3 regions of the Mesorhizobium sp. M0239 genome follow, and region 3 is predicted to be linked to each of the others. Evidence: riboswitches for the same ligand, from Rfam matches in the RefSeq annotation. Region 3 holds a riboswitch; each other region holds the start of a gene.

Region 1 (10,063 bases), on a different contig from region 3:
GTGATGGGATGTTCGTAGAAGCGGAGCTATATGCCGGTGTGACGATCGACAAGGCGGACCGGCTATTCCGATAGGACGTCCATACTGTCGCATAGACCGTCGCTGCTTAGGTATTGAAACCGCCATCGCTGGTGACATCACAATGTGCAGCCGGCGGGTGTCGACAACGTCGATTCACGCAATCAGCCGGTCAGGAGGAACGAATGAACCCTGAGGTTTCAGAAGGTCACCTTTTCGCAAGGCGTGCAGCGCACATCTTGCAAGAGATTGCCATTCTTGCGGATGCTATCGACTTTCTCAACGATGGCGGGAAGATCGCAGTGACCGAATCTACGAAGCCGCCCTCAGGGCGTGCTTTGATGCATACAAACGGTTGCCGAGCAGGGATACTCCTCCTCCCTGAAGTCCAATCGAGAAGAGCGATCACTTCCAAGAGGGTCCCAGCTCAGCCGCGAAAACAGGTGCCAGACCCCGATCCTCTCCCTCAACTGATCTAGCTCAGGGCGTTCATGAGCCGCAGATCGCATAGTGGCTGCGTGCACGACGCAGGAAGACCATTTATGAAAATCCTATTCAGAACGATGGCTGTCACCTTGCTGGCACCCACCGCCTTTGCTGCGGATTCGATCCCCACCGACCTCAGAGATACGGCATTGGCCACCTTCAGGGCTTTGCCATCCACCACGCCGACAGTCGCCAACAACCCGGTCACCCCGGAAAAGATCGCTCTCGGCAAGGCACTGTTCTTCGATCCACGCGTCTCGGCGTCAGGCGTCTTGTCGTGCAACTCGTGCCACAACCTGGCCACCGGCGGCGACGACAATCACGAAACCTCGATCGGCCATGGTTGGCAGAAGGGACAGCGCAACGCGCCGACTGTACTGAACGCTGTCTTCAACATCGCTCAGTTCTGGGATGGTCGTGCCGCAGACCTGAAGGCTCAGGCGAAGGGACCGGTCCAAGCCGGCATCGAAATGGCCAATACACCGGACCAAGTCATCGCCACGCTCAAGTCCATGCCGCAATATGTCGAGTGGTTCGATGCAGCTTTTCCGGCTGAAGCCGATCGGGTCACCTTCGACAACTTCGCCAAGGCGATCGAAGCCTTCGAGGCGACACTGGTCACACCGGCCCCGTTCGACAGCTTCCTGAATGGTGATGAGCTTGCCATGACTTCCGAACAGAAACAGGGCCTGGCGCTTTTCATGGACAAAGGCTGCTCGTCCTGCCATGCCGGCATCAACGTTGGTGGGCAAGCCTATTTCCCATTCGGCCTCGTGGAACAGCCCAGCGCCGAGGTCCTGCCGGACAAAGACAAGGGCCGATTTGCGGTCACCAATGCAGCCGATGACTACTATGTTTTCCGCGTGGCGCCGCTGCGCAACGTTGCACTCACCGCGCCATACTTTCATTCGGGCAAGGTTTGGGATCTGAAACAGGCCGTCGCTATTATGGGGACCACCCAGCTTGGCGTAGTACTGGCGGACGAAGAAGTTGATCTGCTTGTTGCCTTCCTCAACTCGCTGACCGGAGAGGCACCCGAGGTCACCTATCCCATCTTACCCTCCGAAACGGCGACAACGCCCCGGCCTGTAACGCAGATCTCAGGAAAATAAGGGCCAACTGGCTGCGGACGTCGCAATCGAAAATGATTGCGGCTTTTACTTGGGCCACACGAATTGCCACGTCCATCTCCGAATTGGCGGGCCACGCTAGCAATACCCGAAACCTGCAACCTCGCCCGTTGTCTGCGCAAATCAACTGGGGAAGCGGACAGACGCGCAGCATCATATATTGTCGCCGCCTGAGCGGACATGCCAAGCAGTCTACTTTGAGAAACGACGTGTGTACGATTTGTTCGAGGCGCGGGCCTGTATGTTCCCAAGGACCAATACTATAGCGTGGTGTCACATTTATATTTCTGCAGGATGAGGACACGTGCCGAAGGAAAATCGCACATTTTCGCCGTGTGGCTTATTTTCAAGAGTGTGATCGGTTTGGCATATTCCCGGCCGACATCCGCCACCGGCAACTCCCCACACGGTGAGGAAGAGAAGCCTTACGCCTGCACTTTCTGCCGGAGCGCGCGTGCTGCAGCGACCATGTTCATGAGGGCAGGGCGGACCTCCTCCCATTTGCGCGTTTTGAGGCCACAGTCCGGGTTTATCCACAGTTGGCCGTCGGACAGTCGCTCGCGGGCAAGCATGACTAAGTCCGAAATCTCGCCGACTTCCGGGACGCGTGGTGAGTGAATATCATAGACGCCGGGACCGATTTCGTTCGGATATTTGGAGCTCGTGAAGGCGTCCAACAGTTCCATCTTCGAGCGCGACGTCTCAATCGAAATGACATCCGCATCCATTCCAGCAATCGCGTGAATGATCTCGTTGAACTCCGAATAGCACATGTGGGTATGAATTTGAGTCGCGTCCTTTACACCCGTTGAAGCGATCCGGAAACATTCGACAGCCCAGTCGAGATAGACTTTCCAGTCAGATTGGCGCAGTGGCAATCCTTCGCGAAACGCGGCCTCATCGATCTGGACCATCCTTGCGCCGGATCTTTCGAGATCCATCACTTCGTCGCGGATGGCGAGCGCGATCTGGCGGCAGGCTTCGGAGCGGGGTACGTCGTCGCGAACAAAAGACCAGTTGAGAATGGTGACTGGGCCTGTGAGCATTCCCTTCGCGGGCTTTTCCGTAAGCGACTGGGCGAATTGCCACCAGCGCACTGTCATCGGATTGCGCCTCGATACGTCGCCGAAAATGATGGGGGGACGCACGTAGCGCGACCCATAGCTTTGTACCCACGCATGCTGGGTGAGCGCGAAGCCGGACAACTGCTCGCCGAAATGCTGTACCATGTCGTTTCGCTCGAACTCACCGTGCACCAGCACGTCCAGCCCGATCTCTTCCTGCCAGCGAATTGCAGCCTCGATCTCCTTCTTCAGGAACGTCTCATAGTCGACATAGCTCAGCTGGCCCTTCGCATGAGCGGCCCGCGCCTTGCGTACCTGCGGCGTCTGCGGGAAGGACCCGATGGTCGTCGTCGGGAACGGCGGCAGCCCGAGTGAGCCGGCTTGGACTCTGGAGCGCTCGCCAAAAGCGCTCTCTCGTCGCTTCGCGCTGTCCTCAATGCTAGCGATCCGCCCCTGAACAAGCGGGTCATGGATCCTCGTGGATGTCACGCGCGTGGCGGCAGCCTCGGCAGACGCTTTCAACGCGCCTGCCACCGCATCCCTGCCTTGGGACAGGGCCCGGGCCAGCAAGACCAGCTCGTCGGTCTTCTGGGCCGCGAAGGCGAGCCACGACCTGATGTCGGCGTCGAGTTCCGTCTCCATGCGCAGATCAATCGGCACATGCAGCATCGAGCAAGAAGGCGCGATCTCGACGCGGTCCAAGGGCCACCCGGCGACGATCGGTTTGATGCGGTCGAGAATGGCGGGCAGGTTCGCACGCCAGACGTTTCGGCCATCGATCAAGCCAAGCGAGAGCACCAGATCCTTCGGAGCGAGCCGACCCACCGTTTCCAGCTGCTCGGGAGCGCGCACGAGATCAATATGCAGCCCGGCCAGGGGCAGAGAAACCGCGGTTTCGAGATTGTCTCCCAGCGACCCGAAATACGTAGCCAGCATGATCTTCAGCTCGGGCGCGGCTTTCGACAGCTGGCCATAGGCGAATTCGAACGCAGCTCGTTCGTTCGGGTTCAGATCGAGGACAAGCGCTGGCTCATCGATCTGCACCCAGTCGGCTCCCGACAGCTTCAGCTTCTGCAGGACTTGCTCGTAAACGGGCAGCAGCCGCGGTAGGAGCGCGATGGGACCGAACCCCTCGGCAGGCGATTTCGCCAGCTTGAGGAAGGTGATGGGTCCAAGGATGACTGGGCGTGTGTGAATGCCGAGAGCTTTAGCCTCGAGGAAGTAATCGACCGGCTTCGATGACGAGAGGGCGAACGTCTGACCATCATCGAGTTCCGGCACAATGTAGTGGTAGTTGGTGTCAAACCACTTGGTCATTTCCATCGCGGTTACACCAGGTCCATGAGCCTCCTCCTGGTGACCAGCGTGTCCACAATCCTCCGTCTGACCCTGGTTGCCGCGCGCCATTGCGAAGTAGATGTCAAGTGGGACCTCGCCGCTATTCCAGCCGTAACGGGATGGAACGGCCCCGACCATGGCTGCGGTGTCGAGCACATGGTCGTAAAGCGAGAAGTCGTTCGACGGGATTTTCGACACGCCGCGATCGCGCTGCTCTTCCCAGCTAGCGGCACGGAGCGCCTTCGACGTCGTGAGAAGGTCGCCAGCGGACGATGTTCCGGACCAGTAGCTTTCAAGCGCGAATTTCAGTTCTCGCCGACGACCGAAGCGCGGCACGCCGAGCGTTGCTACAGGAATTTCCTGAGAGTCAGTCATGTCATACCCCGATGGTTGGGGCGCCGATGACAAGGAAGGCGCTAGCAGGCCGGCACGAACGCCGGCTTGCAGCGGCCACCGAGACACCCCGCCCGTGGACGTAATTCGCCGTGGCAGGTCTCCTGGCTCGCGGGGTCATAGCCTCTACCCGTCTTCCTGAGGGTATTCGCCTCAGTGACATGAGTGGGGTTGGCTCGCCGCTAACAGTTGCGGGGGCAGCGCCGGCATTGCACCGGCTTCCCTCTTAGCTCCGCTGCGGCAGCGCCGCACGCGAGAACCACGACACGCAGACAATCACAGCAGTCCGCTCTTTTGTCAATGACGCATAACGAAATGTTTATGTCGTTATGTGATTTCGCTTTTACGCTTGTCTAACATTGTGAAATATTCAGTCGCCCATTGGCGGCGCTGCTCCGCTGCCACCATTGTCCAACTAATGGATCCCTGTCGGGCTGCGACATCCCTCGCAGGTCGCCGATGAAGGATTTCGGACAAGACTTCAAGCGCGTGACAACGTCATTAGAATGCAGAAGATCGCATTGGTGGCGATGTTTAACGATGCGGCCGCAAGCCGTGCGTGCGTGGTAGAAGCGGTTTTCTCGGAGTGAGCGCCAAACCGTGGTCCGAGGGGAATTGGCACGCCAGTCGTCATCACGGGTGACTAGGCAATCGTGATGACTCCGCTCGGCGGCAAGAGACCACACTGACGGAGCCTGGCTCAAGGGTCTGATGCAAAGCCCGACTGTGGTCCCGATAAGCCGCTTAAGCCGCATTCAGGCGGTCAGGATAAGTATCTCTCTCTCCAAGCGCTCGGCATTGAGGGATGCGCAAATGGAGGCAAAGCTCGCGTGCTTCATATTCTGCATCATACGATCGGCAGGACCCAGTTTTTATCCAGTGCACGCGTCAGCGCGTGTGCAATTCTGGCTCGGTCCGATACGAAGGCATTTGGGCCTCGCTGATCCAGCCCAAGCCAACATAGTGGAAGTGATCCGCAGGGACCGTAACCCGGCTGCTGTCCAGTTGCCGAACGAAGTCCGCTGACCAATGGTGGATCGTATACGCTTCAAGTTTGTCCATCATCCTCCGCCAGCGTTGGATGCGTTCTTCGCGCGGCATGCTGGCCGCTCTTGAGATCGCGGTAGCTATCTCGTCGGAGAGCCTCGGATTTACCAGCAGGGCGTCCTCGCCGAAGTCTTCGGCCGCGCCGGCAAACTTCGATAACACCAGAACGCCAGGGTCGCTCGGATCTTGTGCAGCAATGTATTCTTTCGCCACAAGATTCATGCCATCGCGCAACGGCGTCACAACGCAAACACGCGCGGCTCTGTAAAGACCCGCTATCTCAGCTTGGGTGAACGACCTGTTCTCATAGATAATCGGCATCCACTCGTCCGTGCCATGCCGGTTGTTGACTTGATTGACGAGTCTTTCGACGTCGCGCCGATATTCGCTGTACGCTTGGATGTCGCCACGTGAGGGAGTTGCGATTTGCAAGAGCGAGACACGTTGCGGCTCGACTGCCAGCAGATCGAAAGCTTTAATCCGATTGTCAATGCCCTTGGTGTAGTCGAGCCGATCGACGCCGATAACTAGCTTTGCTCCGCCAAGTTTCAACTGCGAAATGTAGGCTTTCTGCGCCTCAAGCGAATCTGCGGCACACCGTTCGAATTGCTTCGGATGGATACCTATAGGAAACTTTTGGCATTGCGTTTGGCCACGGTCCGAGAAAACGACCTCGTCCTTGCTCTCCAGCCCCAAATGAGATTGGACACAGGCGAGGAAATTGCTCACATCACGGTCGGTCTGGAAACCGAGCAGATCATACTCGAGCATACATTTCATTAGCTCGCCAGAATTGGGCACGCGCTCCATCATGTCAGACTTGGGCCATGGCGTATGCAGGAAATGGCCGATCGGCCGTCAATGCCGAGTCTGTGCAAATCAGCGCCGAGCGGCAGGAAATGATAGTCATGAACCCAGTAGACTGCGTTATCTCCCAATTCGGACACCGCGCGCGCCATGAAGGCATTGACGTCGCGATAACTTTTATAATCCTCTTCCGAGCCTGAGATTCGGTCCGGCAGCGAGTGGAGCGCCGGCCACAATATTGAATTTGCAAAACCTTGATAGTACCGAGGATATTCCGCTGCCGGCCCATCGAGCCACCCGATTTGACCTTTGCCACGCTGCACGAGTGGCACCTGGTGCTTATTGCCGTCGCCCAGATGTTCGGAAAAACCTACCCAGACCGCGCCGGAACGCTCCACAACGCACTCCAGGGCCGCCGAAAGCCCGCCTGTCTTGGGCTGATCAGAATTGACAGTCGCACCGCGATTGGAAATTGCGATAAGACTCCTATGTGGCTGCTGGGCCGCCGTGTTGAAGCGCTGGTCTGCGGCTGAGACAACAGGACGGGACGGGCCAACTTCGGCTTGTTGTTCTCGCTCCTGTGGCAAGTCTCTCAGGGGTTATTCAAAAGCGATTAGTTCGCGAACAGCCCCAGTTTGCCATGTGAGGTTCCGGCGCGGCGAGTTGGCGTTGTTCAATGCGTCCATTTCATGCCTCCGTTGAATATTTCCCCAGATGGAGCAACTGGCATTCCCAGATTGGCACACCCCCTGCTGACGAGAATCTGACGAGCGTCAGAGCAAATGGCGACCGATTGTCGCGTTTCGGCTTCGGCGCCCTCAAGAACCTGCTTATCGCGAAAATAGCTGGCAACGCGATCGAGCGGACCGTGCTTGCGGTAATTGTCGATTGTTCGGATAAGAGATACACCCAGTAAATGCGAACACCTGTTGAAATGAACTGAAACTATGTCGCTGCCGCCAAGGCTGCCCGGCCCGTGATGCGATTCTGCGTCTGCCGAAGAGTTTTGACACGGAGATCGGAGAGGGCGGGATAGTCCCTTTCCGCCCGTCAGGGATCGTTTTTGTCGCAATCCCTTCCTCGTTGCCTCGACGATCCCAAAATCGTGGAAGCCAGACCGCGATGCCTAGGTTCGGATGTGTGAAATACCAGCTAGGCGAACACTTCCTAATATCCGCGAATTCCGGGGTTCACATCCGGCGCCTCGTCGAGATTGACGAAGATGAAGCCCTGCTGCCAATTCCGCTGGTCCAGACCAATGGCGAACCAGTCTGCCCGCATTCGGCATCGTGGGACGTGATCGCAAATCAAGTGCTCCGACGGACGCCGCGAGTTCTCCGTCACCTCCGGAACCTTACTGGCCTTCCCCAAGCTGAGCTTCTGGAAAATGCCGGTGGCGATCTGGATGACGATGAATGCCGTCAAGGCAAGCCCGCCTTGCACCGCTCTCCAGCTAGCTCCACGGCAGCAGCATCGGTCAGTTCTCCGAAGCGAATGGCTGTCGCTATCAGCGAGCTTTGACGCAGTTCGGCCACTGCGATGATCGCGTCAGTAGGGCAGCTGGTTAGTTGCCCGCGCATCTACAGCAACCCAGCCCGTTCCGCCTCGCGGCGCAAATTCTGCCTTGGCCTTGGGCCGATCTGCTGGATCACCTGGCCGGCCGCCAGCGAGCCAAGATCGCCGCAGGTCTTGAGGTCGCGGCCCTGCGTGTAGCCATGCAGGAAACCGGCGGCGTAGAGATCGCCGGCTCCCGTCGTGTCGACCAGCTCCTTGATGGCGGTCGCCTTGATGATCACGGTCTCGTCGCCGCGCACGATAACCGAGCCCTTTTCCGAACGGGTCACAGCGGCGATCCGGCAGTCCTTGCGGATCTGCGCCAGCGCCTCGTCGAACGACGATGTCTGGTAGAGCGACTTGATCTCGTGGCTGTTGGCAAAGACGATGTCGACCGTGCCCGAGCGCATGAGGTCGAGGAATTCGTCGCGGTAGCGGTCGACGCAGAACGAATCCGACAGGGTCATTGAGACTTCGCGGCCCGCCGCATGCGCCAGCTTGGCTGTCTGCCGGATTGCTTCCTTGGCGCGCGGCGGATCCCACAGATAGCCTTCGAAATAGGTGACCTTGGCGCCAGATGCCTTGTCGGCCTCGACATCCTCCGGTCCGAGCTCTACGCAGGCGCCGAGATAGGTGTTCATCGAACGCTCGCCATCGGGGGTGACGAAGATCATCGAGCGCGCCGTCGGCGGCTCGCCCTTGAGCGGCCTGGTGTCGAAGGCGACGCCCTGGGCATGGATGTCGTGAGCGTAGATTTCGCCCAGCGTATCGTTCGAGACCTTGCCGAAGAAAGCGGCGCGGCCGCCGAAGGAGGCAACACCTGCCGCCGTGTTGCCGGCACTGCCGCCGGAGGCCTCGATCGCCGGCCCCATGCGGCTGTAGAGCAGTTCGGCGCGCTTTGTGTCGATGAGGTTCATCGCGCCCTTGATGATGCCGTTGGTCTCCAGGAATCCCTCGTCGCACTGGGCGATGATGTCGACAATGGCATTGCCGATGCAAAGCACGTCATAATCCGGCATCAATGTCTCCGCCAAAAAACCCGAGCCGGCTTCTCGCCACGCGGCCAGGCGCGGGTCTGCCCGGTGGAAATGGGCTTTCCGCTTTGCCAATCCGTTCGCCGGCGGCTCTCACGGGGCGGCGAGTCCTGCCTCGCGACGCAATTCGTCCGCCCTGTCTGTCTTCTCCCAGGTGAAATCAGGCTCTTCACGGCCAAAATGGCCATAGGTCGCTGTATTGCGGTATATAGGTCGTAAGAGATCAAGCATCTTGATAATGCCTTTCGGTCTGAGATCGAACAACTCAAGAATGAGGCGCTCGATCCTGCTTTCCTCAACCCTGGCTGTCCCGAACGTGTTGACCATGACGGAAACCGGACTGGCCACGCCGATTGCGTAAGCAAGCTGCACCTCGCACACGTCCGCAAGTCCGCTGGCGACGATGTTCTTTGCGACATAGCGGGCCGCATAGGCAGCTGAGCGGTCAACCTTGGACGGGTCCTTGCCCGAGAAGGCGCCGCCGCCATGACGACCCATCCCGCCATAGGAATCGACGATGATCTTGCGTCCAGTGAGACCGCAGTCGCCGCGCGGCCCGCCGACTACGAACCGCCCCGTCGGGTTGACCAGAATTCTGATGCCTTCCGTCTCCAGGTGGGTCGGCAGGACAGGCTTTATGATTTCCTCAATGACGCCCTCGCGGACAGTCTCTTGCGAGACCTGCTCGTCATGTTGCGTCGACACGACGATGGTATCCAGGGCGACCGGGCGCAACCCCTCATAGCGCACTGAGACTTGGGATTTCATGTCAGGACGCAACCAGCCAAGCTGTTGTGCCTTCCGGACATACGCCTGCCGTTTCGTCAAGCGATGAGCGAGCTGGATCGGCAAAGGCATCAGGGTATCGGTTTCGCGGCATGCGTAGCCGAACATGAGGCCCTGATCTCCCGCTCCCTGCTGGAGGTCTTGCCCTCTTCCCTCGTCAACGCCTTGGCTGATGTCGGGCGACTGCTCGGTGAGGGCATGAACGACGGAGCAACGCCGGCCGTCAAAGCCGACGGCCTCGTCGTCGTACCCAATGTCGAGAATCGTATCACGCGCAACTTTGCTATAATCCACCTGGGCATCGCTGGTAATCTCGCCAGCCAGAACGACTATCCCTGATTTTACCAACGCTTCACAGGCGACGCGCGCCTTGGGATCTGTGCGGAGGATGGCATCGAGGATGGCA
Region 2 (10,063 bases), on a different contig from region 3:
ATTGCGCTGCTTGAAGATGCGGTTGCCGGTCAGCAACTGATCGAGGTCGTCGATCGACTTCAGGAACGGGTCGATCCACTTGCCGATGTCCTCGACCAGATTCTGCGGCAGGTCCTGATGGACGCCGCCGGGACGGAAATAGGCGGCATGCATGCGCGAACCGGAGGCGCGCTCATAGAACACCATCAGCTTTTCGCGCTCGACGAAGCCCCACAGCGGCGGCGTCAGCGCGCCGACGTCCATAGCCTGCGTCGTCACATTGAGGATGTGCGACATGATGCGGCCGATTTCGCAATAGAGCACGCGGATCAGCTGCCCGCGCTTCGGCACTTCGATGCCGAGCAGGCGCTCGGCGGCGAGCGCGAAGGCGTGCTCTTGGTTCATCGGCGCGCAATAGTCGAGCCGATCGAGATAAGGGATCGCCTGCAAATAGGTTTTGGCTTCGATCAGCTTTTCGGTACCGCGATGCAAGAGCCCGATATGCGGATCGACGCGATCGACGACTTCGCCGTCCAGCTCCAGCACAAGGCGCAAAACGCCGTGCGCCGCAGGGTGTTGCGGGCCGAAATTGATGTTGAAGTTGCGGACCGAGGTTTCAGCCATTTACTGCTTTGCCTTCTCGTCACCCGGCAGCACGTAATCCGTACCTTCCCACGGGGACAAAAAATCGAAATTGCGGAATTCCTGCTTGAGCTCGACCGGCTCATAGATGACGCGCTTGGCCTCGTCGTCGTACCGCACCTCGACGAATCCGGTCAGCGGGAAATCCTTGCGTAGCGGATGGCCTTCGAAACCGTAGTCGGTCAGCAGGCGACGCAGATCGGGATGGCCCGAAAACAGCACGCCGTAGAGATCGTAGGTCTCGCGCTCGAACCAGTCGGCGCCGGGGAACACGCCGGTGATCGACGGCACCATGGTTTCCTCGTCGGCCTGCACCTTGACGCGGATGCGCACATTCTGCTTCGGCGACAACAGATGATAGACGACGTCGAAGCGCTTGGCCCGCGACGGATAGTCGGCGCCGCAGACGTCGATGATCGAGATGAACTGGCAGCGCGCATCGTCGCGCAGGAAGGTCATCACCTCGACCAGATCGCGCGGCTCGACGTGAACGGTAAGCTCGCCATAGGCAAGCACCCCGTCACTGAAGCGGCCAGGCAGCTTCTCGCCGAGATAGGTCGACAGTTCGCTCAGGGATGCGGTCATGGATTTACCGTTCGATCGTGCCGGTGCGGCGGATTTTCTTCTGCAGCAGAAGAATGCCGTACAGCAACGCTTCGGCGCTCGGCGGACAGCCGGGCACATAGATGTCGACCGGCACGATGCGGTCGCAGCCGCGCACCACCGAATAGGAATAATGGTAGTAGCCGCCGCCATTGGCGCAGGAGCCCATCGAGATGACGTAGCGCGGTTCCGGCATCTGGTCGTAGACCTTGCGCAGCGCCGGCGCCATCTTGTTGGTCAGCGTGCCGGCGACGATCATGATGTCGGACTGGCGCGGGGACGCACGCGGCGCGACGCCGAACCGCTCCGAATCATAGCGTGGCATCGAGGTGTGGATCATCTCGACCGCGCAGCAAGCGAGGCCGAACGTCATGAACATCAGCGACCCGCTGCGCGCCCAGGTGATGAGCGCCTCGGTCGAAGTGACCAAAAAGCCCTTGTCGGCCAACTCATTGTTGATCTCGAGGAAGAAGGGATCGTCCTCCCCCACCGGCCTGCCGGTGTTGGGATCGATAATACCCTTGGGCTTCGGCGCGACGAGGGTGCCTGAACTGTCGTTCAATCCCATTCCAGCGCTCCTTTTTTCCATTCATAGGCAAAGCCGATGGTCAGCACCGCCAAAAACACCATCATCGACCAGAAACCGAGCATGCCGATCTTCGAAAACGACACCGCCCACGGAAACAGGAAGGCCACTTCCAGGTCGAAGATGATGAACAGGATCGACACCAGGTAGAAACGGATGTCGAACTTCATGCGCGCGTCGTCGAACGAGTTGAAACCGCACTCGTAGGCGGAAAGCTTTTCGGGATCGGGATTGCGATAGGCCACCAGGAAGGGTGCGGCCAGCAACGCCAGGCCGACAACCAGCGCCACGCCTATGAACAGGACGATGGGCAGGTATGAGCTCAAGAGTGCGTTCATGCTCGGCTTTCCGTTGGCGCCAATCCACTTTGATTACAGCACCGGACCCTAATGCGGAAGCGTGACAGTTTAACCGCTGAACCGTTTTAAGGGCCTATGCTGCAACGCGGCGAGGGTTAGCGCAGCACTTCCAGCGAAGCAAGTCAAACCTTGTTCAAAACACCGACCTGGACGGCATATCGCGGCAAACTGGTCCGATCCGCTCCTGTTTGATTTCCTTCGCTTTTTACTCCACTTTTCTCTCCTGACATGGATGCCGCCAAAACCCTGCTAGCATGGGTTGGAATCAGCCATTCGACCCTCGGTCAAAACACTTCAAAGTGATGCCTGCATGAAGGAAAAGATCTCGCTCCCCACGGCCCGTCGCATCGCGCTTGCCGCCCAGGGGTTTCTCGATCCCCGCCCGACCGGCACGCCTGACCGCCGACATTTTGCCCGCACCCTCTCCCGCACCGGCCTGCTGCAGATCGATTCCGTCAGCGCGGTGGTGCGCGCTCATTATATGCCGCTCTATTCGCGCCTTGGCCCCTACCCGTTCTCGCTGCTCGACAACGCGGCCGTGACGCGCAAGCGCACGGTTTTCGAATACTGGGGGCACGAGGCCTCCTTCCTGCCGGTCGAGACATACCCGCTGATGCGCTGGCGCATGCAGCGCGCCGAGCGCGGCGACGAAATGTATCTGGGCCTCGCCAAATGGGGCCGCGAGCACGCCGCCTACATCGAAGAGATCTACCGCCAGGTCGCCGAGCGCGGCCCGATCGCCGCTTCCGCGCTCGAAGGCCAGAAAGGCTCGGGCGGCTGGTGGGGCTGGAGCCATGCCAAGCACGCCTTCGAATGGCTGTTCTGGGCCGGGCGCATCACCACGGCGCACCGCCGCGGTTTCGAGCGCTTCTATGACCTGCCCGAACGCGTGCTGCCGCAGGCGATCCTCGATCTGCCGGTACCGGCAGCCGAGGACGCGCACCGCGAATTGCTGCGCATTTCTGCCCGCGCCCACGGCGTGGCGACTTCAGGCGACCTGCGCGACTATTTCCGCCTGTCGCCGGCCGACATGAAGGGCCGGCTGGAGGAACTGGTTGAAACGGGCGAGCTGCTGCCGGTGCGTGTCGAAGGTTGGGACAAGCCGGCCTATCTTCATAAAGACGCCCGCCTGCCGCGCAAAGTCGAGGCCCGCGCCCTGCTGGCGCCGTTCGATCCGGTCGTCTTCGAGCGGTCGCGCACCGAGCGGCTGTTCGATTTCCACTACCGCATCGAGATCTACACGCCGGCCGACAAGCGGCAATATGGCTATTATGTCCTGCCGTTCCTGCTCGGCGACAGGATCGTGGCACGCGTCGACCTCAAGGCCGACCGTCCGGCCAGCATACTGCGCGTCCATGCGGCCTATGCGGAGCCCGGTGCACCGCCTGAAACCGCTGCAGAGCTGTTCGAGGAATTGAAGCAGATGCAGGGCTGGCTCGGACTCGAACGCATCGAAGTGACGCCTGCCGGGGATTTGGGTCCGGCGCTGCTGAGCGTGATCAGCGACGGGCGCTCTTGACATCAGCCGTCGGCTGCAGCCGTTTGAGGGAGTTTTGTCGGCCTAGGTTCAATGATGGCATCGCAAGAGGTTCTCGACCTGATCCACGAAGCGTTGATTGCGCATGGGATCAGCGCCATCCGTGGACAGAACGATGTCTGGATTGGACTGGAAGACCTGCGCTTTGAAGCCCAAGTTTTCGACAAGGAGCCGTCAGGCTCGGGTCGCAGGCTTGTTCTCGAAATCTACGTCTTCTCACCGTTGCTAGGCACTCAGCCGGTCATCGAATCTTTTGTTGGACTGGGCGACACGCGTGAACAGGCGATTTTCCAAGCATTCGGAAAATTCCTGATCGGTGTATTTCATGTGCTGATCGAGGGCCTTGCGGAGCATGTTTGCGAGAACATGCAAGCCGAGATTGCATTCTGGCAACGGAATGATGCTGGCTGGAAGATCTACGGTGGACCTGTGATCACACAGGCTGCAGTGGAATGCACTCTCAACCGGACATATCCAGCGTTTTATGCCCGCTTGGAAAAACTGTTCACGGCTAAGGTTCGCCCTGGCAGTCATTTCATCCGGATATTCCTGGCGAGCTATGGCGGAGCACTGGTCGGCAACGAAATTCTCCTGGACAACGAAACTTGGCCGGAAGGTCAAGAGCTCCTCGTTGATCAGGACTGGCACCACGGCGACGGGTACCAGGCGCTGCGTCAGGTCATCCTTGCGTTGCCGGGAGATAACAATTGAGCCAACGTACACAGGCTAGCGGATAAACAATGGATATCAAAGCCAGGCTGACCCAAGAGGTGCAGGAGTGCCTCGATAGGATTTCGTCCTTTTCATGGGACGTACATGCGCAGGCAATCCGAAAACGCTACCCTAGACCTGCTGGAGACACATTTGGCTTCAAAGTTGATGGCATTTACTTCGATGTGGGTGACAGCGCCGGATGGCTGGACCGGCAAGATGGAGATATCCTTCTGACGGCTTTCGTTACAGCTTTTCCTGATCCCAACAACGAAGATGGCATTCGCGAAGAGCGGTCAGTGGTAGTGAAGCGTCCCCGCCCCTGATTTCAGATTGCCCCTGCGTTGCGTTGACACCGCTGCCCGCAAAAGCCTAAATCCGGTTCAGATGGTCTCTTGCCCGCAACGGCAAGAGCTAAGAGGGAATGCGGTGCGGGGCAAAATCCCAAATCCGCGGCTGTCCCCGCAACTGTAAGCGAAGAGCCAAGGCCGAAAGCCACTGGGGAGTTCCCGGGAAGGCGGCTACCAAGGCGATGACCCGCGAGCCAGGAGACCTGCCGTCTGCGACTTTAGAATCCGATCGCCCGGCGGGTTTCCGGGCAAGGAGCCCGATCTTGGACCACGACAGCAGTTTTTCGGCTGGCACAGCGGATATTTCGTCCGGCCATGATGATGCCTTGGCCGGCGTCACCATCATCGTCTGCGCCTCCTGCCGCGATGAGACCGGCGCCGACGCTCATCCCCGCGCCGGCGAATTGCTGGCGGACGACACGCGCCGCGCCGCATCCGGCGACGACATCCGCATCCGCAGCGTCGAATGCCTCGGCAATTGCAAGCGCCGCCTCAGCGCCGCCATCCTGCGCGACGGGTGCTGGAGCTATGTCTTCGGCGACCTGACCACGACCAGCGGCGCCGACCTCGTGACAGGCGCCAAGCTCTTCGCCACCTCGAAGGACGGCCTGATTCCATGGCGCGGCCGCCCCGATAGCCTGAAGCGTGGCCTCGTTGCCCGCATCCCTCCCTTAGACCTGCTGAAGGATTGACCATGACTGCCCCAGATTCGCCTGCGAACCTCTCCCGCGTTCCCTGCACCGTCGTCACCGGCTTCCTCGGCGCCGGCAAGACGACGCTGGTCCGCCATCTCCTGGAAAACGCCGGCGGCAAGCGCATTGCCATCATTGTCAACGAATTCGGCGACATCGGCATCGATGGCGAGATCCTCAAGGGCTGCGGCATAGACACCTGCCCGGAGGAAAACATCGTCGAACTGGCCAATGGCTGCATCTGCTGCACCGTCGCCGACGATTTCGTCCCGGCGCTCGACAAGATCCTCGCGCTGACGCCGAGGGTCGACCACATCCTGATCGAGACTTCGGGCCTGGCGCTGCCCAAGCCGCTGGTCCAGGCGTTTCAATGGCCGAGCGTAAAGAGCCGCGTCACAGTCGACGGCGTCATCGCCGTGGTCGACGGGCCGGCATTGGCCGAAGGCCGCGTCGCCAACGACATGGATGCTTTGCAGGCGCAGCGCGCCGGGGACGAGACGCTCGACCATGACGATCCGGTGGAAGAAGTGTTCGAGGATCAGATCGCCTGCGCCGACCTGATCATCCTGTCGAAAAGCGACCTGATGGACGCCGCCGGCACCGCCCGCGCCAACGCCATCATTGGCGAACACTCCGCCCGCGCCGTGAAGATCGTGCCGACGTCGCATGGCAAGGTCGATCCCTCCGTGCTGCTCGGGCTCGGTCTCGCCGTCGAGGACGACATCGAAAACCGCAAGTCCCACCATGACGGCGCATTCGACCACGAACATGACGACTTCGACACGTTCATTGTCGACATTGCCTCGATCGCCAATCCCGATGAACTGGCAAAGCGTGTCGCCACAGTCGCCGAAGAAGAAAACGTGCTGCGTGTAAAAGGCTTCGTCGAGGTCGGTGGCAAGCCGATGCGGCTCTTGCTGCAGGCCGTCGGGCCGCGCGTCAATCATTACTATGACCGCGCCTGGACCGCGCAGGACGACCGCCGCTCGCGTCTCGTCGTCATCGGCCTGAAGGGGCTGAACCGCCCGGCGATCGAGCGTATACTCGCCGGCTGATCTCGGACACGGGTTGCGATGCACATCCTCACCACGACATCCGCCTCGCTCGACGACCTCGCCGAGCCGGTCGATCTGCGGCAGACGCCGGCGGATATCGTGGCCCTGTCCTTCACCGACAGCGACCTCGCCGGACTGGCGGCAGCCTGGAAGGCCGATGCCGGCCGCCTGCCCTCGATGCGGCTGGCTGCCCTGCGTGACCTGCGCCATCCCATGTCCGTCGACCTCTGGGTCGACAGCGTCACCCGCCACGCCAAGGTCATCCTCGTGCGCCTCCTCGGCGGCTACGACTGGTGGCGCTACGGCTGCGACCAGCTTGCCTCGACCGCTCGCGCACACGGCATAAAGCTGGCGCTGCTGCCCGGCGAATGCCGCGACGAGGATCTGCGCCTGATCGAAGCCTCGACGCTGCCGCGCCAGGAGCTCGATGGCCTGCTCGACTATTTCCGCGAGGGCGGCCCGGCGAATATGAGCGCGCTGGTGCGGAGGCTGGCGCGACTGGCTGGATCGGATGCGGACGTAGCAGAGCCGGTTCCAGTGCCGAAAGCCGGGTTTTATGAGCCAGGACTTGGGGTCGTTGGTGATCCTTCACACCCCCCTCTGTCCTGCCGGACATCTCCCCCGCAAGGGGGGAGATCGGACTTCATCAAAGCCGGCTCTTTTCCCGTTTCATTAGAAGCTGACGCGTCCGCAACCTCGACAATTGGCGAAATCTCCAATGACAGCGCAATCTCCCCCCTTGCGGGGGAGATGTCCGGCAGGACAGAGGGGGGTGTGAAGGAACTCGACGCTGACAACGTCAACGCTCCTATCATCCCCATCCTGTTCTATCGCTCGATGCTATTGGCCGCCGATGTCGCGCCCATCGATGCGCTTTTCGAAGCGCTCCGCCAGCGCGGCATCAAGCCGGTTCCCATCTTCGTCTCCAGCCTCAAGGACCCCGCATCCCTGGCCTTCGTGGAAACAGCACTCGCCTCGCTGAAACCCGCCGCCATCATCACCGCGACCGCTTTCGCGTCCGGCGCCGAACCCGGCAATGAGACCCTGTTCGACCGCGCCGGCATGCCGGTCTTCCAGGTCATCGTCGCCACCACCCGCCACGATGTCTGGGAGACCAACCAGCGCGGCCTGGCGCCCGCCGACCTTGCCATGCATGTCGTGCTGCCCGAACTCGACGGCCGCATCCTGGCCGGCGCCATTTCCTTTAAGGGTGAGAGCGAGACCGATCCAGCACTTGGCCACCGCGCCTTTGCCAACCGGCCGGAACCGGATCGTGTGGCGCAAGTGGCTGACCGCGTCGCGGCCTTTATCAAGTTGCAAGAGACGCCCCGCGCCGAGCGCAAGCTAGCCATCCTGATCCCGGATTATCCCAGTGCCCCCGGCCGCACCGGCTACGCCGTGGGTTTGGATGTCCCGTCCAGCGTGCTGGCCATGCTGCAGGACCTCAGCGAACAGGGCTATGTCGTTGAGGGGATTCCGCAAACGCCGCGTGAGTTGCTGGCGCGACTGGGCCAGGGCGGGCATGGCTTGGCCTTGAGGGATTATGTGGAGTTCTCGAAGGCACTGCCGTCTGCAGCAATTGCTGCCGTAGATGCAGCTTGGAAGGCTGAATATGAGATAGGTTTGTGCGAGGCACCCCCCTCTGTCCTGCCGGACATCTCCCCCGCAAGGAGGGAGATCGGCAGTTCCGCCATCGGCGCTCATTCTGCGACGTTCGTAGCTGGCGAAAGCGGCAATGAGAGCTCAATCTCCCCCCTTGCGGGGGAGATGTCCGGCAGGACAGAGGGGGGTGCTCAAGCGCCAACCGCCGCCCACTTCCCCTTCCGCGCCGCCACCTTCGGCAACATCACCGTAGCCCTCGCCCCAGACCGCGGCCGCTCCGTCGACCGCCGCGCCGACTACCACGACCCGACGCTGCCGCCGCGCCATGCGCTGATCGCCTTCGGCCTGTGGCTGCGCAAGTCGCTCGGCGTCCACGCGCTTGTCCATGTCGGCGCGCATGGCACGCTGGAGTGGCTGCCGGGCAAGACCGTTGCGCTTTCGGAGAACTGCTTTCCCGAGATCGTCACCGGCGCCTTGCCCGTCATCTATCCCTTCATCGTCTCCAACCCAGGCGAAGCGGCGCAGGCCAAGCGCCGCATCGCCGCCGTCACCCTTGGCCACCTGCCGCCGCCACTGACCGATGCCGAGCTGGACGAGAACCAGCACAAGCTGGAACGGTTGGTCGACGAATACGCCCAGGCCGACGGGCTCGACCGCCGCCGCCGCGACCGCCTTGCCAAGCTGATCGTCGAGACGGCGCAGAAGACCGGCCTCGCTTCCGAAGCCGGCGTCGCCACGACCGACGCGCCCGACGAAGCGTTGCGCCGCATCGACGCCTGGCTCTGCGACCTCAAGGATTTTGCCATCAAGGACGGGCTGCATATCTATGGCCGCGCCCCTGAGGACGAGCCCGACGCCATGCGGCGCCAGAGTGCGGCAGCCGAGAAGGCGGCGCTGCTCGCCGCACTCGATGGCCGCCACGTCAAGGCCGGCCCGGCCGGCGCGCCCGCGCGGGGTCGCTCGGACGTTCTGCCCACCGGCCGCAACCTGTTCACCTCGGACCCGCGCACCATGCCGACGCCGACCGCCTATGATCTGGGCAAGGCAGCGGCGGAGGAAGTGGTGCGCGGCTACATGCAATCGCATGGCGACTGGCCGCGCTCGCTGGTCATCGATCTCTGGGGCTCGGCCTCACTGCGCACCGGCGGCGAGGAGATCGCGCAAGGATTGGCGCTGATGGGCTGCCGGCCGCAATGGGATTCGGCGACCGGCCGCATCACCGGCATCGAGGTATTGTCGCCGGCCACGCTCGGAAGGCCACGCGTCGATGTCACCTGGCGCATATCAGGCCTGTTCCGCGATATGTTCCCGACCCAGATCGCACTGATCGATGCCGCCGCCAACGCGGTAGCCGCCCGCGACGAGGACGATACGGAAAACCCGCTCGCGGCCAAAACCCGTGCCGACGGCAAGCTCAGCCCGCGCATCTTCGGCACCTCGCCCGGTACCTATGGCGCCGGCGTCGAGGATGTCTTGTCCTCCGGCAACTGGGCCGCGCGCGAAGAAATCGGCCGCGCCTATCTCGACGCCACCTCGCACGCCTATGGCGGCGCAGAAGGAGAAGGCATCTCGGTGCCCGGCGCCTTCGAAGGCCGCATCGCCGAAGCCGATCTTCTCGTCCACACCGGCGACGACCCCGGCCGCGATATCCTCGAGGGCTCCGCCGACGTCGCCTTCATTGGCGGGTTTTCGGCGGCCTTGGCAACCCTGGGCAGGCATGCCGACGTCATCGTGCTCGACACCACCGATCCGCAAAGGCCGAAGCCCCGCTCGGTAGGCGAAGCGGTATCGCGGGTGGTGCGCGCCCGCGCCGTCAATCCACGCTTCATTGCAGGCCAGATGCGCCACGGCCCACGCGGCGCCTCCGAATTTGCCGAAACCGTCGACCGGCTGGTCGGCTTTGCCGAAACCACACACGCCATTTCGGGAACGCTGATCGAGGCGGTT
Region 3 (10,063 bases):
ATCACCGTCACACGCGGGTCGCCGCCGATATCAGGATGCATCTGGCCATGACCGACATCGACCGCGGTGACATGGGCCACGCCGCGCTCGAGCAACACCTGGGTGAAGCCGCCGGTCGAGGCGCCGATGTCGAGCGCTTCACAGCCGGCAGGGTCGAGGCCGAAATGATCGAGCCCACCGATCAGCTTGAGTGCCGCGCGCGACACATAGCCTTGCGCCGGATCATCGATGGTAACAAGGCATTGCGGCAAAACGCTCTGGCCGGGCTTGCGCGCAATGACGCCGTCGACGGTCACCGTGCCGCGCTCGACCGCGTCGCGGGCACGTGAGCGGCTGGCAAACAGCCCGCGCTGGACGAGCAGGTCGTCGAGCCGCTGGCGTGCGCTGGCTGGCAGAGGCGAATTCATCGGCCTTCATGGCGAAAGCCGACGACGATGGCAAGAGCGCCAGATGGAAGCATTTCGTCTCCCGTTCCATCGTCACACCCAGCATCTTGCACCGTGACGATGGTGAGGCGTTCCGTCCCGCCGACCATCCTTATGAATATCCATGCGTTACGCCCGTTGAGACGGATGACCGCCGAAGCATGGGGTCTCGCCGCCTGCGGATAAATACCAAACACCTAGAAAGCCTCATGATTTCTTAACCAATTTTCATCGCATTTGCTTGAGGACTTCAATGTTATGACCGCGACGACCGGAAAACCCGGATGGAGAGGCGGCAACCTTGGAAATGGCCAGCGATATCGTCTACAAGGTTCTTGACCGGATTTCCGGCGCCGGCCTGCTGGCGACCGGACTTCTGTTGCTGACTGCTTTGGTCAGCGCCCTGGTCGCCTACTGGCGCACGGTCGAGAAAAAGAGCTGGAAAGAGTTCTTCGAGTTCGCAGTCCCGCATGAGGTCATCACGCATCCCTCGGCGAAAGCCGACCTTTTGTTCTGGGTGACGCGGAAGGCGCTGATGCCATTCCTCATGCTGCCCGCCGGCGTCGTCTTCGTCAGCGCCGTCGGCTGTGCGACGAACTGGTTGCTCTCCACGCTGCTGGCAATCCAGCCGCCCCTGATCGAAGGACCGGCAGGGCCGGTGACGGTGACGATCTTCACCATCACCATGCTGCTTGCCTACGACATTTCGTACTATCTCTATCACGTCGCCCAGCACCGCTACCCGGTGCTCTGGGAACTGCACAAGGTCCACCATTCGGCCGAGGTGATGGTCGGCATCACCAAGGATCGCGTCCACCCGCTCGATGAATTGATGAACCGGGCCTGGGACGGCGTCATTCCCGGCATCTGCTTCGGCATCTGGTCGCTGGTGTCGCTGAACCTCGTCGAGCTGACGGTCTTCGGCGTCAACGTCTACATCATACGCAACATCCTGATGATGGATTTCGTCAGGCACACGCATTTCAAGATCTCGTTCGGGCCGTTGAACAATCTGATCCTGTGCCCGCACTGGCATCAATTGCACCACAGCACCGACCCGCGCCACTACGACAAGAACTTCGGGCTGCTCTTCTCGTTCTGGGATCGGCTCTTCGGAACGCTATGCGTTCCCAGACCCGACGAGGACTTCAAGTTCGGTTTGATCGAACGCAACGTGCGCGACTACCAGTCGCTCGCAGGCCTCTATGTTCTGCCGCTGAAGCGGATGTGGCGGCAGATCGCCAGACATTTCCGCACCGACAAGCCCGAGCCACAGCAATCGCCGCAAGGGGGCAAGCCATGAACGGACCCGCCGTGTTCCGGATGCCGCGAACGCACCGGATCGAAATTGCGACCTCGCCAGCGCGACTGGCAGAAATCGCGCCCGCCTGGGCAGCGCTCTGGCAACGCGCCGGCGGCCTCGTTTTCCAGCATCCCGACTGGATCTCGGCCTGGTGGCACACCACACCGCATCAGGACCGCCGCGGTCTCAGGATCGGCATGGTCTGGAGCGGCGAGCGCCTCGAGGCCGTCATTGCGCTCGCGACCTTCTGGCGCTCGGGCATCCGTATGCTGGAGTGGGCGGCGAAGGATCACTGCGACTATGGCGATGTCCTGCTTGCTCCCGATGCCGAGCCACAGATCCTGCCGCAACTCTGGCAACATATCCTCGACGATGGCGGCTTCGATCTTGCCTACCTCAATCGTCTGTTGCCCGATGCCCGATTCCGGACCCTGCTCGGTCCCGCCGCCCCAGGCCAAGACAATATCTTGCAGCCAAGCCACCGCAGCGAGGTCAGCTATCGAGTTTCCGGCGCCGGGCAACGCGGCGCACAATGGTTTGAAAGCCAGTCGAAGAAAACCCGGCAAAACTATCGCCGTGGCTACAAATTCATGGAGGAAGGCGGCGCGCTGCGTTTCCGCCTGATGGATGCGCACGAAGCCCGCGAGCCGGTGCTGGAGCGCGTCGCGGCACTGAAGCGGGTATGGCTTGCAAAACACGGCCGCGTTTCGGACCTCTTCGACGAAGGTTCCCCCGCGCTGGCGGCACTCATATCCGTTCTGGCCAAGCTTGGATTGCTGCGCATCTTCGTGCTCGAACGCGAAGACGAGATCATCGCCATCTCGATCAATTTCGAGCAGCATGGAACGATGATGGCTTTCGTCACCACCTATGATCCGGCCTTCGAACGGGCCTCGCCGGGCATGGTCTTGATGATGGATTACATCCAGTGGTCGTTTGACCGGGGCTTGGCCACGATCGATTTTCTCTGCGGCGGCGAGGATTTCAAGCGCCGCTTTGCGACGCATTCGGTGACCTTGTCGTCAGTGGTGGGTGGACGAAACCTGCGCGGACGCCTAGCCGCCCTGGCAGACCGCGCCCGCCACGCGGCGCAATCCTGGCGCCCCGAGAAACCGGCGCAACAAGCGGAGTTGGTGGCGGCGGAGTAGCATTGCCAGCGCCTTCTTAGATCACCCGCACAGCGGCAAGCACGATGAAACGATCGGGCAATCCCGATCAAGGCTTGCTGCTCTCCAGCTCAGAATACGCTTCGCGGAACCGGACGCTCGACGGCTGGAGACAACCCATCCTCACGCCCTCCTGAAGCTTGCTCGCGTGCAGGCTCGATGGCAACCGCAGGCGCGGGAACAGGGGCCGGCAGAACCACCAATTGCGGCACCTGCTTGAATGAAAAGCCGCCGCGGATGTCGCCCATCTTGCCAGCGACGATGCCCATCGCCGCCTTTTCGAGGCTGCGATCATAGCGCGTTTCGGCTGTGGCCGGCGCGACGATGACGGCGCAAAGCGCTGCACCGCACAGAAGCGTTTTCATTGTTGTTGTCTCCCTGCCTGATCACGATCTAGCAGGGCGCCATTGAAAAACGGCCAACAGACACGGTAAGCAAAGCGCCAAACGTCAGCGTAAGATCGTTGGCCGGCAAACCGATTCAAGTCATTGAGACTTTGATTCAGGCGCGCTGGGCGTGGACTGTGTGCCCGAGTGCCACGAACACGGTGCGCACGATGCCGGCGGCATCGAGCCCGGCATCGGCATACATCTTTTCCGGCTTGGCGTGGTCGGTGAACGCGTCGGGCAGCACCAGCGGACGCACCTTCAGGCCGCTTTCCAGCAGGCCCTCATGGGCAAGGAACTGCAGCACGTGGCTGGCGAAGCCGCCGACGGCGCCCTCCTCCACCGTCACCAGCACCTCATGCGAGCGGGCCAGCCGTCGGATCAGATCCTGGTCGAGCGGCTTGGCGAAACGGGCGTCGGCGACAGTGGTGGACAGCCCGGCAGCCCCTAGCTCCTCGGCGGCGATCAGGCAATCCTGCAGCCGCGTGCCGAAGGACAGCAATGCAACCTTGGTGCCCTCCTTGACGACGCGGCCCTTGCCGATTTCGAGAACCGAGCCGCGCTCCGGCATGTCGACGCCGACGCCGTTGCCACGCGGATAGCGGAAGGCGATCGGGCCGTCATCATAGCTTGCCGCGGTGCGCACCATGTGACGCAGCTCCGCCTCGTCGGCGGCCGCCATGACGACGAAACCCGGCAGTGTCGCCAGGAAGGTGGTGTCGAAGGCGCCGCAATGGGTGGCGCCATCGGCGCCGACGAAGCCGGCCCGGTCAATGGGAAAGCGCACCGGCAATTTCTGGATGGCGACGTCGTGGACGACCTGGTCGTAGGCGCGCTGCAGGAAGGTGGAATAGATGGCCGCGAACGGCTTGTAGCCTTCGGTGGCAAGGCCGGCGGCGAAGGTCACCGCGTGCTGTTCGGCGATGCCGACATCGAAGGTGCGCGACGGGAACGCTTCACCGAACAAATCGAGGCCGGTACCGCTCGGCATGGCTGCGGTGACGGCGACGATACGGTCGTCCTCGCGGCCCTCCTGGACCAGGCTTTCGGCGAACACCTTGGTGTAGGCCGGTGCGTTGGCTGGCGCCTTGGCCTGCGCGCCGGTGATGACGTCGAACTTGTTGACGCCGTGATATTTGTCGGCAGCGGCTTCGGCCGGCGCATAGCCCTTGCCCTTCTGGGTGACGACATGGATGAGCACCGGGCCTTCGCCATTGTCGCGGACGTTTTTCAGGACCGGGATCAGATGCTCCAGATTGTGGCCGTCGATCGGGCCGATGTGATAGAAGCCGAGTTCCTCGAACAGCGTGCCGCCGGTGACGTAGCCGCGTGCATGCTCGACTGCCCTTGTGATCGCACGATCCGCGCGCTTGCCGAGATAGGACGTCAGTTTCTTGCCGAAATCGCGCAGGCCGATATAGGCCTTGCCGGAGGCCAGCCGCGCCAGATAGGCGCTCATCGCGCCGGTCGGCGGCGCGATCGACATGTCGTTGTCGTTGAGAATGACGATCAGCCGTGCATCGAGCGCGCCGGCATTGTTCATCGCCTCATAGGCCATGCCGGCAGACATGGCGCCGTCGCCGATGACGGCAATGACGTTGTTGCGGCCGCCGGAGAGATCGCGGGCGGCGGCCATGCCGAGGCCGGCCGATATCGACGTCGAGGAGTGGGCGGCGCCAAAGGGATCGTACTCGCTCTCGGCGCGGCGGGTGAAGCCGGACAGACCGCTTTCCTGGCGCAGCGTGCGGATACGGTCGCGGCGGCCGGTCAGGATCTTGTGCGGATAGGCCTGGTGGCCGACATCCCAGATCAGCCGGTCGTCGGGGGTGTTGAAGACATAGTGCAGCGCCACTGTCAGCTCGACCACGCCAAGCCCTGCGCCCAGATGACCACCCGTGCGGGACACGGCGTCGACCAGCTCGGCGCGAAGCTCGGACGCCAATTGCGGCAGTTCACTTTCGGCAAGCGTGCGCAGGTCGGCCGGGATGCGGACCTTGTCGAGAAGCGGCGTATGCGGCGTTGCGTTCACGGTGCTCGGGCTTTCGGTTGATGGGCGAATAGGCCGCCGGCCGGCGAAAGTAAATGTGTGTCAGTGACGCGGATCAGGCCCTAGTCTTTTGTCTATGCATTTCGTTCTGCCACTTTTGGGTGACAGGGCATCAGCTTTCCGGCAGCGGAATAAACTCTTCCTCGTCTCCGGGAACGATGTCGAAGCGGCCCGTCTTCCATTCCTCTTTCGCCTGTTCGATGCGCTCCTTGGACGACGAGACGAAATTCCACCAGATGTAACGCTTCGAACCAAGAGAGGCGCCGCCGAACAGCATGAAATGCGCCCCGGTCTGCGACGACACGACGATCTCGTCACCGGGACGGAACACCAGCAGCCGTTCGGCTGGGAATACATCACCCGAAATTGAGACCTCGCCTTCCAGCGTATAGATGGCGCGTTCTTCCGCATCAGCAGGGATTTTCACGCTGGCGCCGGGCGCCAGGCGCAGGTCGGCGTAGAGCGTCTCCGTGTCGGCCCTGACCGGGGACCGCAGTCCCTGGAAATCGCCGATGATGAGGCGCCCGTTGACGCCTTCGGCTTCGATCTCGGGAAGCCGAAGCGCTGCGGTATTCTCGAAAACCGGTGCCACCTCTTCCTTGTCGTCCGGCAGCGCCAGCCATGTCTGCAGGCCGGATACCGACATCGGCGCGCCACGCAGTTCCTCCGGTGTACGCTCCGAATGGACGATGCCGCGGCCGGCGGTCATCAAATTCACGTCGCCGGGCTGAATGACCATTTCGGTGCCGAGTGAGTCGCGGTGCCGGATCTTGCCGTCGAACAGATAGGTGACCGTCGACAGGCCGATATGCGGATGCGGACGGACATCCAGTGCCTGACCGGCGCGCAGGACCGCGGGCCCCATGCGGTCGAAGAAGATGAAAGGCCCCACCAGCCGCCTTTTTGCCGTCGGCAGGGCACGGCGCACCTGAAAACCGCCGATATCCTTGGCGTTGGGTATGACCATCAATTCGATCTGATCGCTGGCGAAGGCATCGCCTGCCTCAGGGTCTTTCCCGGGGAAGAAGCTCATGGACTCTCCTTGTCGGTGGTCGAAGGCCGCCTGGCCGCATCAGGCAAAGCGGATCGCCGCCTTTGCCCGCAGCTTGGCCGCCACCTCTTCGCGATTACGCGGATGCTGGTGGGTTTCCAGGGAATCGAGCAGTTCGCGCGCCGAGGCGGCGATGGCTTCGACGGCATGGTCGAAGGCGTGCTGGTTCTGCTTCGAGGGTCGCGTGGTTCCGCTCAGCTTGCGGACGAACTGAAGAGCCGCGTCGCGCACCTCGTCATTGGTTGCCGGCGGATCAAAATTGAACAGGGTCTTGATGTTTCTGCACATCGCTTCCGTATCTCCTCTTGTCCTTGAGCTGTTTCAATCGGAACGAGTTATATCCTCGATCATGATCATGTCCAAAAACCGGTGAGGCGAGGCCATCGTTCGGACCGAGCCTCAATCCGCGTCGAGTGGCTCCGTTCCAACCGGCTTGCCGTCGCGCGACAGCCTGATCTTCTCGACCTTGTCCTCGGCGGCCTTCAGCAGCCGGTCGCAATGCGCCTTCAGCCCCTCACCACGCTCATAGATCTTGATCGACTGGTCGAGCGGCACGTCGCCACGCTCCAGATCATCGACGATCTTCTCCAGCGCATCGAGTGCCTGCTCGAAGCTCATCGCCTTGACGTCTTCGTTGGTCTCATCGGCCATCATTCATCCTTTCATCAGTCGCCCGACATGGGCGGCGACCGAAAATGCCAATCCCTGCAGATCGTAGCCGCCCTCGAGCAGGCTGACGAGCCGGTTGCCGCTGTGGCGTGCCGCGCGCTGCATCAGCTGGCCGGTCGCCCAGTCGAAATCATCCTCGGTCAGATTGATCTCGGCCAGCGGATCGCGGTGGTGCGCGTCGAACCCCGCCGAAATGATGATCAGGTCGGGCGCGAAATTGTCGAGCGCGGGCAGGACGCGCGACAGGAAGGCATCGCGAAACACTTCGCTGCCGGTCTGCGGCGCCAGCGGTGCGTTGACGATGTTGCCGGCGCCCGTTTCGGTCTTCGCTCCGGTGCCGGGATAAAGCGGCATCTGGTGTGTCGAGCAATAGAGCACCGACGGATCGTCCCAGAAAATATCCTGCGTGCCATTGCCGTGATGCACGTCCCAGTCGACGACGGCAACGCGCTCGACACCGTGTTTCTTCTGCGCATAACGCGCCGCGATCGCCGCCGTGTTGAACAGGCAAAAGCCCATCGCCGTGGTCTTTTCGGCATGATGGCCGGGCGGCCGGGCGGCGACGAAGACGTTGTCGGCGCGGCCCGAAAAGACATCATCGACGGCGGCGTTGGCGGCGCCGATCGCGGTGATCGCCGCTTGCCAGCTCTTCGGGCTGGCAGTGGTGTCGGCATCGATGCGGGCAATCCCCTCGTCGGGGATGGCGGCGCGCACGCGGGCGACGAAATCGGCGGGATGCGCGTAGAGGATGGTGGCCTCGTCGCCTTCCGGCGCCTGAATACGATCGAGCCCGGCAAAGGCTTCGTCGTCGAGCACGCGCTCGATGGCGCGTAAGCGGTCGGGCCGCTCGGGATGTCCGGGCGGCGTGAGATGCTCGAGGAAGATCGGATGGGTGTAGAGACGGGTGGTCATCGTCCTAATCTAGTGACCCGGATCGACAAAGGCCATGCACGGGCGGCCGATGACTGGGGAAAATCGCGACTGCGTCCATTCGCGTCGCCGCAGGCATTGGCCCCGCGGGCGCTTCGGCGTAAGGTCCCTGGTACTGCCTGGTGCCCGCCGCAAGCGGGAGAATCGGGAACACGGTTGAATTCCGTGGCGTGCCCAACGCTGTGAGGGGGACCGCGCCGGTAAATGCCACTGTCGATGACGGGAAGGCACCGGACGCGGGTTGATCCCGAGCCAGAAGACCGGCCTGGCAGGCATTGTCATCCGCGTGGTCAGGCGGATGGCATCAGAGCGACGTGCGTCTACTTGGACGCACAAAGTACGCTCTGTCAGTTTTGAATCTGCAATCGCAAGGGGACAAGCGATGCCGGAACACATGACCGCTGCCATTGACGATGGATTTGACCAGAATGCGCGCGATGCGGTCTACCGCGCCATGTTCACGCGGCGTGACGTGCGCAGCCATTTCCTGCCCACCGCGATCGATGACGACGTGCTGGCACGGCTGCTGCTTGCCGCCCATCACGCGCCATCGGTCGGCTTCATGCAGCCATGGAATTTCATTGTCATTCGCGATGTCAAACGACGGGCGGAGGTGCGCGACCTGTTCCTGGCCGCGCGAGAACAGGAACTGCCGGCGATCGAGGCGGAAAAACAGGCGCTGTACCGCAAGCTCAAGCTGGAAGGCATCTGCGAGAGCGCGCTCAACATCTGCATCACCTGCGACCGGCAGCGCTCGAAGGGTTCGCCGCTGGGACGCTGGCACAATCCGGAGATGGATCTCTACAGCACCGTCTGCGCGGTGCAGAATTTCTGGCTGGCCGCGCGTGCCGAGGGCGTTGGCGTCGGCTGGGTGAGCATCATCGAGGCTGAGGCGCTGAAGCGGCTGTTGGCCATTCCGGACCACGTAACGCCGATCGCCTATCTCTGCGTCGGCCGTGTTTCCGAGTTCGCTCCCAAACCGGACCTTGAAACGCATGGCTGGGGACGGCGGCTGCCGCTGCCGGAGCTGATCATGAGCGAGACCTTTTCCGGGCAAGGCGAGACACAGCTCAAATCCACCGTGGCGCGCCTCAACACCGTTTCTGCCTCACCAGACATCACCCGCCCAGCGGATCAGGGTGTGGCGCCGGCCGTACCCCAGCGCGAACCGCCGAAGGAGGCCAGCGCCTTGTCCTTGAGCTCTCTGAACTTCGACGACGCCTCGGCCAGCCGGGCGTCCCAGGCGGGATCCGGCACCTGGCCCGCAATGGTCTTGAAATAGACCTGCATCAAGCAGGCGATGGCGAAGGGTTCAATGAACGCCGCCTTGAATGCCCAGGCGAAGACGATGGCGAGCACAAAAGCCCAGCCGGCGAGCTGACCAGGCATCAGGAACAGAATTGCGCCAGCAGGCGCCAGCATCATCAGAAAGATGATGAATGACACGCCCCACATGATGACCGCCAGCCAGACGGCGTTCTTGACCATGACCTTGCCGTTCTGGGCATACAGCACGACGCCTTGGCGCGCCGTCTCGAACGGCGAGGCTGAATTGATGCGGATGTTGTAGCCGAGGATGATCTCGTCCACATAGGTCAGCGACAGGCGGATCACGGTGTTGATGAAGGAGACCAGGCCGCTCAGGCCCGGTATCGGCAGGAAGGCGGCGATACCGCCGAGCAGGCTGGTGATGGCGCGGATGGCACCCTTGACGAGTTGGTCGACGACGAAAAGGGTGTTGGCCTCGGCAAAACGCTGGGTCACGATATCCCTGGCGTAGGCGATCTGGTCCTGACCGCCGGGAATGTCGCGGCCGTCGATCAGATGAACCATGACGGCGATGTGGCCGGCCTTGACGATGTAGAGGATGTATTCGCGGATCCAGTAGACCGCGATCGAGACGATGCCAAACCCGACCACGCCGCCCCACAGGGCAAAGGACATGGGCCCGTCGGGATCGGTGGAGATATGGCCGACGCCATAGCCGACCGAGGCACCGGTGCCGGTCGCCATGATGTAGGCCAGTGTGATGCCGAAATAGACGATCATGCGAAAGACGATGAACGGCCAGGTCCGCATCATGATG

Evidence for each region. A riboswitch is a leader RNA that binds a small molecule or an ion and turns the genes downstream of it on or off. The one in region 3 is predicted to bind cobalamin.
Region 1: another riboswitch for cobalamin. It lies ahead of metE (5-methyltetrahydropteroyltriglutamate--homocysteine S-methyltransferase); the one in region 3 lies ahead of bluB (5,6-dimethylbenzimidazole synthase).
Region 2: another riboswitch for cobalamin. It lies ahead of NKI99_RS25005 (DUF1636 family protein); the one in region 3 lies ahead of bluB (5,6-dimethylbenzimidazole synthase).

Annotation. Positions count from the first base shown of each region.
Region 1 is NZ_JAMYSG010000022.1:83,259-93,321, reverse strand. It holds gene NKI99_RS22690 (cytochrome-c peroxidase) at 561-1,616, shown strand; gene metE (5-methyltetrahydropteroyltriglutamate--homocysteine S-methyltransferase) at 2,060-4,411, opposite strand; cobalamin riboswitch at 4,507-4,708, opposite strand; gene NKI99_RS22680 (alpha,alpha-trehalose-phosphate synthase (UDP-forming)) at 5,318-6,289, opposite strand; gene NKI99_RS22675 (trehalose-6-phosphate synthase) at 6,286-6,681, opposite strand; gene NKI99_RS22670 (hypothetical protein) at 7,451-7,708, opposite strand; gene NKI99_RS22665 (adenosine kinase) at 7,864-8,856, opposite strand; gene metK (methionine adenosyltransferase) at 8,965-10,063, opposite strand, start outside.
Region 2 is NZ_JAMYSG010000026.1:65,116-75,178, reverse strand. It holds gene NKI99_RS25040 (NADH-quinone oxidoreductase subunit D) at 1-603, opposite strand, end outside; gene NKI99_RS25035 (NADH-quinone oxidoreductase subunit C) at 604-1,206, opposite strand; gene NKI99_RS25030 (NuoB/complex I 20 kDa subunit family protein) at 1,211-1,792, opposite strand; gene NKI99_RS25025 (NADH-quinone oxidoreductase subunit A) at 1,783-2,148, opposite strand; gene NKI99_RS25020 (winged helix-turn-helix domain-containing protein) at 2,480-3,688, shown strand; gene NKI99_RS25015 (DUF6348 family protein) at 3,740-4,417, shown strand; gene NKI99_RS25010 (hypothetical protein) at 4,447-4,743, shown strand; cobalamin riboswitch at 4,789-4,992, shown strand; gene NKI99_RS25005 (DUF1636 family protein) at 5,031-5,459, shown strand; gene cobW (cobalamin biosynthesis protein CobW) at 5,462-6,514, shown strand; gene NKI99_RS24995 (cobaltochelatase subunit CobN) at 6,533-10,063, shown strand, end outside.
Region 3 is NZ_JAMYSG010000001.1:317,310-327,372, reverse strand. It holds gene NKI99_RS01560 (TlyA family RNA methyltransferase) at 1-407, opposite strand, end outside; gene NKI99_RS01555 (sterol desaturase family protein) at 733-1,728, shown strand; gene NKI99_RS01550 (GNAT family N-acetyltransferase) at 1,725-2,876, shown strand; gene NKI99_RS01545 (hypothetical protein) at 2,966-3,259, opposite strand; gene dxs (1-deoxy-D-xylulose-5-phosphate synthase) at 3,396-5,309, opposite strand; gene NKI99_RS01535 (pirin family protein) at 5,440-6,360, opposite strand; gene NKI99_RS01530 (DUF2277 domain-containing protein) at 6,400-6,666, opposite strand; gene NKI99_RS01525 (exodeoxyribonuclease VII small subunit) at 6,778-7,029, opposite strand; gene NKI99_RS01520 (histone deacetylase family protein) at 7,033-7,959, opposite strand; cobalamin riboswitch at 8,081-8,260, shown strand; partial or broken gene bluB (5,6-dimethylbenzimidazole synthase) at 8,276-8,989, shown strand; gene NKI99_RS01510 (hypothetical protein) at 9,112-10,063, opposite strand, start outside.